Regions from separate parts of the Bradyrhizobium sp. 604_D8_N2_3 genome, predicted to be linked through region 2. Evidence: predicted binding sites of a transcription regulator. Region 2 holds the regulator's gene; the other holds the start of a gene.
What was found. Region 2 encodes PhoB, which activates phosphate uptake and scavenging genes when phosphate is short. Its sites were predicted from a motif close to TGTCATNNANCTGTCAT; they were not measured.

Region 1: the regulator PhoB is predicted to act here: its motif matches at 1,769-1,785, upstream of AB7245_RS37970 (YdcH family protein).

Annotation. Positions count from the first base shown of each region.
Region 1 covers NZ_JBPWPM010000001.1:7,909,100-7,912,288, forward strand. Annotated here, with positions in the region: gene AB7245_RS37960 (sensor domain-containing protein) at 1-53, opposite strand, end outside; gene AB7245_RS37965 (NAD(P)/FAD-dependent oxidoreductase) at 256-1,359, shown strand; gene AB7245_RS37970 (YdcH family protein) at 1,501-1,683, opposite strand; gene AB7245_RS37975 (YdcH family protein) at 2,013-2,219, shown strand; gene AB7245_RS37980 (hypothetical protein) at 2,347-2,565, shown strand; gene AB7245_RS37985 (hypothetical protein) at 2,587-2,838, shown strand; gene AB7245_RS37990 (GGDEF domain-containing protein) at 2,901-3,189, opposite strand, start outside.
Region 2 covers NZ_JBPWPM010000001.1:9,011,734-9,014,922, forward strand. Annotated here, with positions in the region: gene AB7245_RS43350 (GcrA family cell cycle regulator) at 370-882, shown strand; gene phoB (phosphate regulon transcriptional regulator PhoB) at 1,117-1,824, opposite strand; gene phoU (phosphate signaling complex protein PhoU) at 1,840-2,556, opposite strand; gene pstB (phosphate ABC transporter ATP-binding protein PstB) at 2,568-3,189, opposite strand, start outside.

The DNA.
Region 1 (3,189 bases), 1.1 Mb from region 2:
GCCTGCACAGCAATCGGAAGCGTGCTGCCCACGTGCCAGTTCTTCTCAGCCATCAGCCACCCGCGCTTTCAACGTCGGATTGTCTGGCTTCACGGGTTTGGATCGGGTAAACGCCTGTACGCGCAACAGAAAAATGTGACGCCAAATACGGCAATTGCCCTGACATGATAAATGCTTCCTTAATGGAAAACGGCCCGGTGCCGTGGTTCTCAGGCCTGATGCCACCGATACTTTCAATGGATACACTGCACAACCATGGATAGGGTCGACTGCGTCGTCATCGGAGCCGGCGTGGTCGGGCTCGCGGTGGCTCGAAAGCTTGCCCAGACCGGGCGCGAGGTGATCGTGCTCGAGGAAGCCGAGGCCATCGGCACCATCACCTCCTCGCGCAACAGCGAGGTGATCCATGCCGGGATCTATTACCGCGCCGGGAGCTGGATGGCGCGCATGTGCGTCAGCGGCAAGCATGCGCTGTATCGCTACTGCGGCGAGCGCGGCATCCCGCACAAGAATTGCGGCAAGCTGATCGTCGCGACCAGCGCCAAGGAGACCGAGAAGCTGCAATCGATCAAGGCGCATGCCGAGGCCAATGGCGTGCTCGACATGCAGCTGCTCACTGGCGAGGCCGCGCGCGCGCTGGAGCCGGCGCTCGCCTGCGACGCCGCGCTGCTCTCGCCATCGACCGGCATCATCGACAGCCACGCCTACATGCTCTCGCTGCGCGGCGAGGCCGAGGCAGCCGGCGCGGCCTTTGCATTTCACACCCCGCTGGTCCGCGCCAAGGCAGCCGGCGATGTGATCGAGATCGAGGCCGGCGGCGAAGCGCCGATGACGCTGCAATGCGGCCTGCTCGTCAACGCCGCCGGGCTCTCGGCGACAACGGTCGCACGCCACATCGACGGCATGCCGATCGACCGGATTCCACCGGCCTATCTCGCCAAGGGAAACTATTTCAGCTGCAACGCCAGGGCACCGTTCTCGCACCTGATCTATCCGGTGCCCGAGCCTGGCGGGCTCGGCGTGCACCTGACGCTGGACATGGCCGGGCAGGCACGCTTCGGCCCCGACGTCGAGTGGATCGAGACGATCAATTACGAGGTCGATCCATCACGCGCCGAGCGCTTCTATCCGGCGATCCGGAGATACTGGCCGACGCTGCCCGACGGCGCGCTGATGCCGAGCTATTCAGGCATTCGCCCGAAGATCGTGCCGCCGGCGGTGGCCACGCAGGATTTTCTGATGCAGGGCCCGCGCGATCACGGCGTCGAAGGCCTGATCAACCTGTTCGGCATCGAATCGCCGGGACTGACGTCATCGCTCGCGATCGCGGATCACGTCGCTGAGCTCGCAGGCATCTAGGGGATTTTCCATCGGAGCGGAAAGGCTCCAAGCGCCGCGCAAATAACTTTGCACGCTGCGCACCTTCATGCAGGGATGAGCACAATAGCTCTCACCCCTGCATGAAAGGGTAAGTTCAACTCTACACTGTTACAGGGGTTACTAGTGGAGCGTGTCGCCGGTGTGCTTCAAACGCTCGATCTGGTCCTTGACCATCAACTTCCGTCGCTTCAACTCAACAATTTGCAGGTCGTCTGTTGAAAGGTGCACGAGAGCTTCGTGCAATTCGTTTTCGAGCGTTTTGTGCTTCCGTTCCAATTCAACCAGATGTGCCTGAATTGTCATTCGAAACCTCCTCGGTAGGGGGAAACCTTGGATTCGATCCGGACAAACAAGTGTACATCACCGATTCGTTCTGTCGATATGTATCCGTCGTCGCAGCGTCATTTTTGAAAATTCATATGTAACGAATCGTGAGTAAGGAACCACGCTGGAAAAATCCATGATATCAATGTGCTTGCGCAACGCCGCAACGAATCGTCGAAATATCTTGCGAGAGTTCGGTGAGCGGCGGCCCGAGATCGCTTGCGATCACGGCGCGCAAGGACGATAATTTCCACAGGGCATCCACAGCCTTGAATCTCACGCCCATCGGGTTTTCGGCCACCGCGAACATGACCAATGAAGACGAGCGTGAGCTCGAAGCCGAGCTCACCCGGTTGCAGCAAGAACACCGAGATCTCGACGCCGCGATCGATGCGATGCATCAATCGCCTGCCCCCGACCTGTTGCGGTTACAACGGTTGAAGAAGCGCAAGCTGTTGTTGCGCGACCGTATCGCGTTCATCGAAGACCAGATCACGCCGGACATCATCGCCTGATCCGCGAGGCCCTTTTCGTGGCAGCTCGCCGCATCCGAATCCGCTTGACTCGAAAAGAACAAAATAGGAACATTTGGGCATCCCACCGCCCCAGGAAACGCCCAGGAAACCCCCGAGGACAACGCAGATGTCGGCAACCGCCCTTCTCGACAACAGCCATTATGAACAGGCCTGCGACCAGGCGATCGCGATGTGCGACGGCAATCTGCGCAGCACCATCAAGGCGCTGATCATGGCCAACGAATATCTGGAAGCAGAGCTGGAAGAATTACAGGCGGCGATTTCAGCCGGCTGCATTCCCGAGACCGCACGCAGCAAGGTGCGGAGCAACAGCAGCGCCGCCTGAGTTCAACATCGGAGCAACGCCATGTCGGATGTGACCTACTACGTTGCAATGCCCTTCCTGATCGATGCCGACGGATCGCCTGTCGCGGGCGCCGCGGAGGAATGCCAGAGCTCGGCGGCCGCGTTGCGGCGCGCCGAGATCCTGGCGCACGGTGCCGGCCATATCGGCGCGGTTGCGTTCAGCCGCAGCGGCGATCCCATGACCGGCGAATTCGGCGACGCCACGCTGCTGCGCAAATTCGGCAACGTGCCGGAAGATCTGGCCACGCTGTAAGGGTTGTTGCTTGAGCATGATCTCCGCGCAACGCGGTCCGCATTTGTCGCGAAGATCGTGCCCTAGTTGCTGACCAGCCTGATCAGCGGCTCGTGCCGCCGGTGCGCCTTGCGCACATACATGGCGGCATCAGCCTCCTCCAGCGCGCGGCCTGCATCGGACTGCGCCCCCAGCAGCGCGACACCTGCGGAGGCGCCCGCGGTCACGCGCTGACCGCGAAAGGCAAACGACAATTCGTCGATCGCCTGCTCGAAGGTCGCGGCCTTCGCCTTGGCGTCGGTCTCGCTGAGATTCCAGAGCAGCAGCGCGAACTCGTCGCCGCCAAGCCGGCCGACCACGTCCGAGGCGCGG
Region 2 (3,189 bases):
TAAGGGCGGCACGCGAGACTATCTTATGCCTGGTGAAACCGGTGTCAATGCCGCCCGGAAAGCCTCGCGAAACGCAGAATCCGTAGTCTTGCGGTGGCGATTTTGCGTATTTCCGCCACGGAACATGTGGAAGCGAGTCGGCGGACTCTTGCGCGTGAGTCACGCCATATTGTAGCGTTTGGCTTGTCAGATACGACATCTCGTGCAGCAGTTCTGATCCTCTAAGTCCTCATGTACCGGCGTAAGCGTTCGGGCGCATCTGGTGCGCCCGGCGAGCCTTAAGGGATTCTGGCGGCACGGGTTTTTCGAAGCTTAGGCATTCGCCGTGCGGCCGCCAGGATGGCAGGCGCCGGCGAAGGAAAGGGTGCAATGACCGTTTTGACCTGGTCGGATGATCGCGTCGAGCAGCTGAAAAAGCTCTGGGAGGCCGGGCTTTCGGCCAGCCAGATCGCCGCTGAACTCGGCAATGTGACCCGCAATGCCGTAATCGGCAAAGTGCACCGGCTCGGCCTGTCGGGCCGCGCCAAGAGCCCTTCATCGGCAGCGCCGCGGCCGCGCAAGGCACGCCCCGCCCAGCACATGATGCGGGTGACCCGCCCGATCGCGCGCGGCAACACCGCGCTGGCGCAAGCCTTCGAAGTCGAGGTCGAGGCCGAACCGGTCACCTACGACAACGTCGTGCCGATGAGCCAGCGGCTGTCGCTGCTGGAGCTGAACGAGGCCACCTGCCACTGGCCGGTCGGCGATCCCTCGAGCCCGGATTTCTTCTTCTGCGGCGGCAAGGCGCTCTCCGGCCTGCCCTACTGCGCCCAGCACTCGCGCGTGGCGTATCAGCCCGCGGCCGATCGCCGGCGCGCGCCGGCGAAGCCGGGTCCGCGCTGAGGTATCGGATTAGCTGACTACGAAGACGGCGCCGTCACGCGATGACGGCTCAACTCACTCGGTGTCGTCCCTGCGAACGCAGGGACCCATAATCCCGGCGCGTAGTTATTGCGCGGGATGATCACTCCGAGTCTTCGCCAAACCACTCCCTGTGGTTATGGGTCCCTGCGTTCGCAGGGACGACATCGAGGATGCGGTGGCAGCCCGCTAAATCACGTCTGCCACAGCAACCCCTTACGCTTGCTCCGCCTTCGCAAAGCGATCGTCCAGTGCGTAGCCCGCGCCGCGGACGGTGCGGATCGGGTCCTGCTCGCGGCCGAGATTGAGCAGCTTGCGCAGGCGCCCGATATGGACGTCGACGGTGCGCTCGTCGATGTAGATGTCACGGCCCCAGACGCTGTCGAGCAGCTGCTCGCGCGAGAACACGCGGCCGGGATGCTCCAGGAAGAACTCCAGCAGGCGATATTCGGTCGGGCCGAGATCGATCGGCCGGCCCGAGCGCGCCACGCGACGCTTGTCGCGGTCGAGCTCGATGTCGCCATAGGCGAGCACGGTGGCGAGCCGCTCGGGGCTGGCGCGCCTGAGCAGGCCCTTCACGCGTGCCAGCAGCTCCGGGACCGAGAACGGCTTGACGATGTAGTCGTCGGCGCCGGTCGCAAGGCCCCGCACCCGCTCGCTCTCCTCGCCGCGCGCGGTGAGCATGATGATCGGGAGCTGCTTGGTCTCGGGCCGGGTGCGCAGCCGCCGGCACAGCTCGATGCCGGAGAGGCCCGGCAGCATCCAGTCGAGCACGATCAAATCGGGGATGTGCTCCTTGAGGCGGGTGTCGGCATCGTCGCCGCGCATCACCGTCTCGACGTCATAGCCGTCGCCTTCGAGGTTGTAGCGGAGAAGCTCGGTGAGAGCTTCCTCGTCCTCAACCACCATAATGCGTGCGCCCATGGTGTTCGTCGCTCCTTAAGTGTTCGGGACCGTCGTGGCGAAGGTCGTCATGTCGCCCTTCGGCCGCTTGTCGGTGATCGCCTGGCCCTCGATCATGTAGAACACGGTCTCGGCGATGTTGGTGGCGTGGTCACCGATGCGCTCGATGTTCTTGGCGCAGAACATCAGATGGATGCAGAACGAGATGTTGCGCGGATCCTCCATCATGTAGGTGAGGAGCTCGCGGAACAGCGAGGTGCAGATGGCGTCGACTTCCTCGTCGCCCTTCCACACCGCCATTGCCGCCGGCAGATCGTGCGCGGCATAGGCGTCCAGCACCGACTTGACCTGTTGCTGCACGAGGTCGGTCATGTGCTCCAGACCGCGGAACAGCTTGAGCGGATGGAAATCCGTCTCCAGCGCCGCGACGCGCTTGCCCATGTTCTTGGCGAGGTCGCCGATCCGCTCGAGATCGGTCGCGACGCGCATGGCGCCGACGATCTCGCGCAGATCCACCGCCATCGGCTGGCGGCGCGCGATGGTGAGAACGGCGCGCTCCTCGATCTTCTTCTGGAGCGCGTCGAGCTCGGCGTCGATGGTCACGACGCGCTGGCCGAGCGCGACGTCGCGGCGGATCAGCGCGTCGACGGAATCGACGATCATGCGCTCGGCGATGCCGCCCATCTCGGCGACCAGGCGCGTGAGTTCCTGGAGGTCGGTGTCGAAGGCCTTTGCGGTATGTTCAGAACCCATGTTCCGTCTCCTCAGCCGAACCGGCCGGTGATGTAATCCTGCGTGCGCCGGTCGGTCGGCGACGTGAAGATCTTGCTGGTGTCGTCGAACTCGATCAGCTCGCCGAGATACATGAAGGCGGTCTTGTCGGAGACGCGCGCCGCCTGCTGCATGTTGTGGGTGACGATCGCGATCGTGTAGTTCTCGGACAGCTCCTGGATCAGCTCCTCGACCTTGGCGGTCGAGATCGGGTCGAGCGCCGAGCAGGGCTCGTCGAACAAGATCACCTCGGGCCGCACCGCGACCGTGCGGGCGATGCAGAGGCGCTGCTGCTGGCCGCCGGAGAGCGACAGGCCGGAGGCGTTGAGCTTGTCCTTGACCTCGTTCCACAGCGCGCCGCCGCGCAGCGCCTTCTCGACGCGGTCGTCCATCTCGGACTTCGAGATCTTCTCATAGAGACGGATGCCGAAGGCGATGTTTTCGTAGATCGTCATCGGGAACGGCGTCGGCTTCTGGAACACCATGCCGACGCGGGCGCGCAGCAAATTGAGGTCCAGCTTGGGGTCGAGGACGTTGGTCTGGTCGAGCATGAGCTGACCGGTGACGCGCTGGCCCGGATAGAGGTCGTACATCCGATTGAAGATGCGCAGCAGG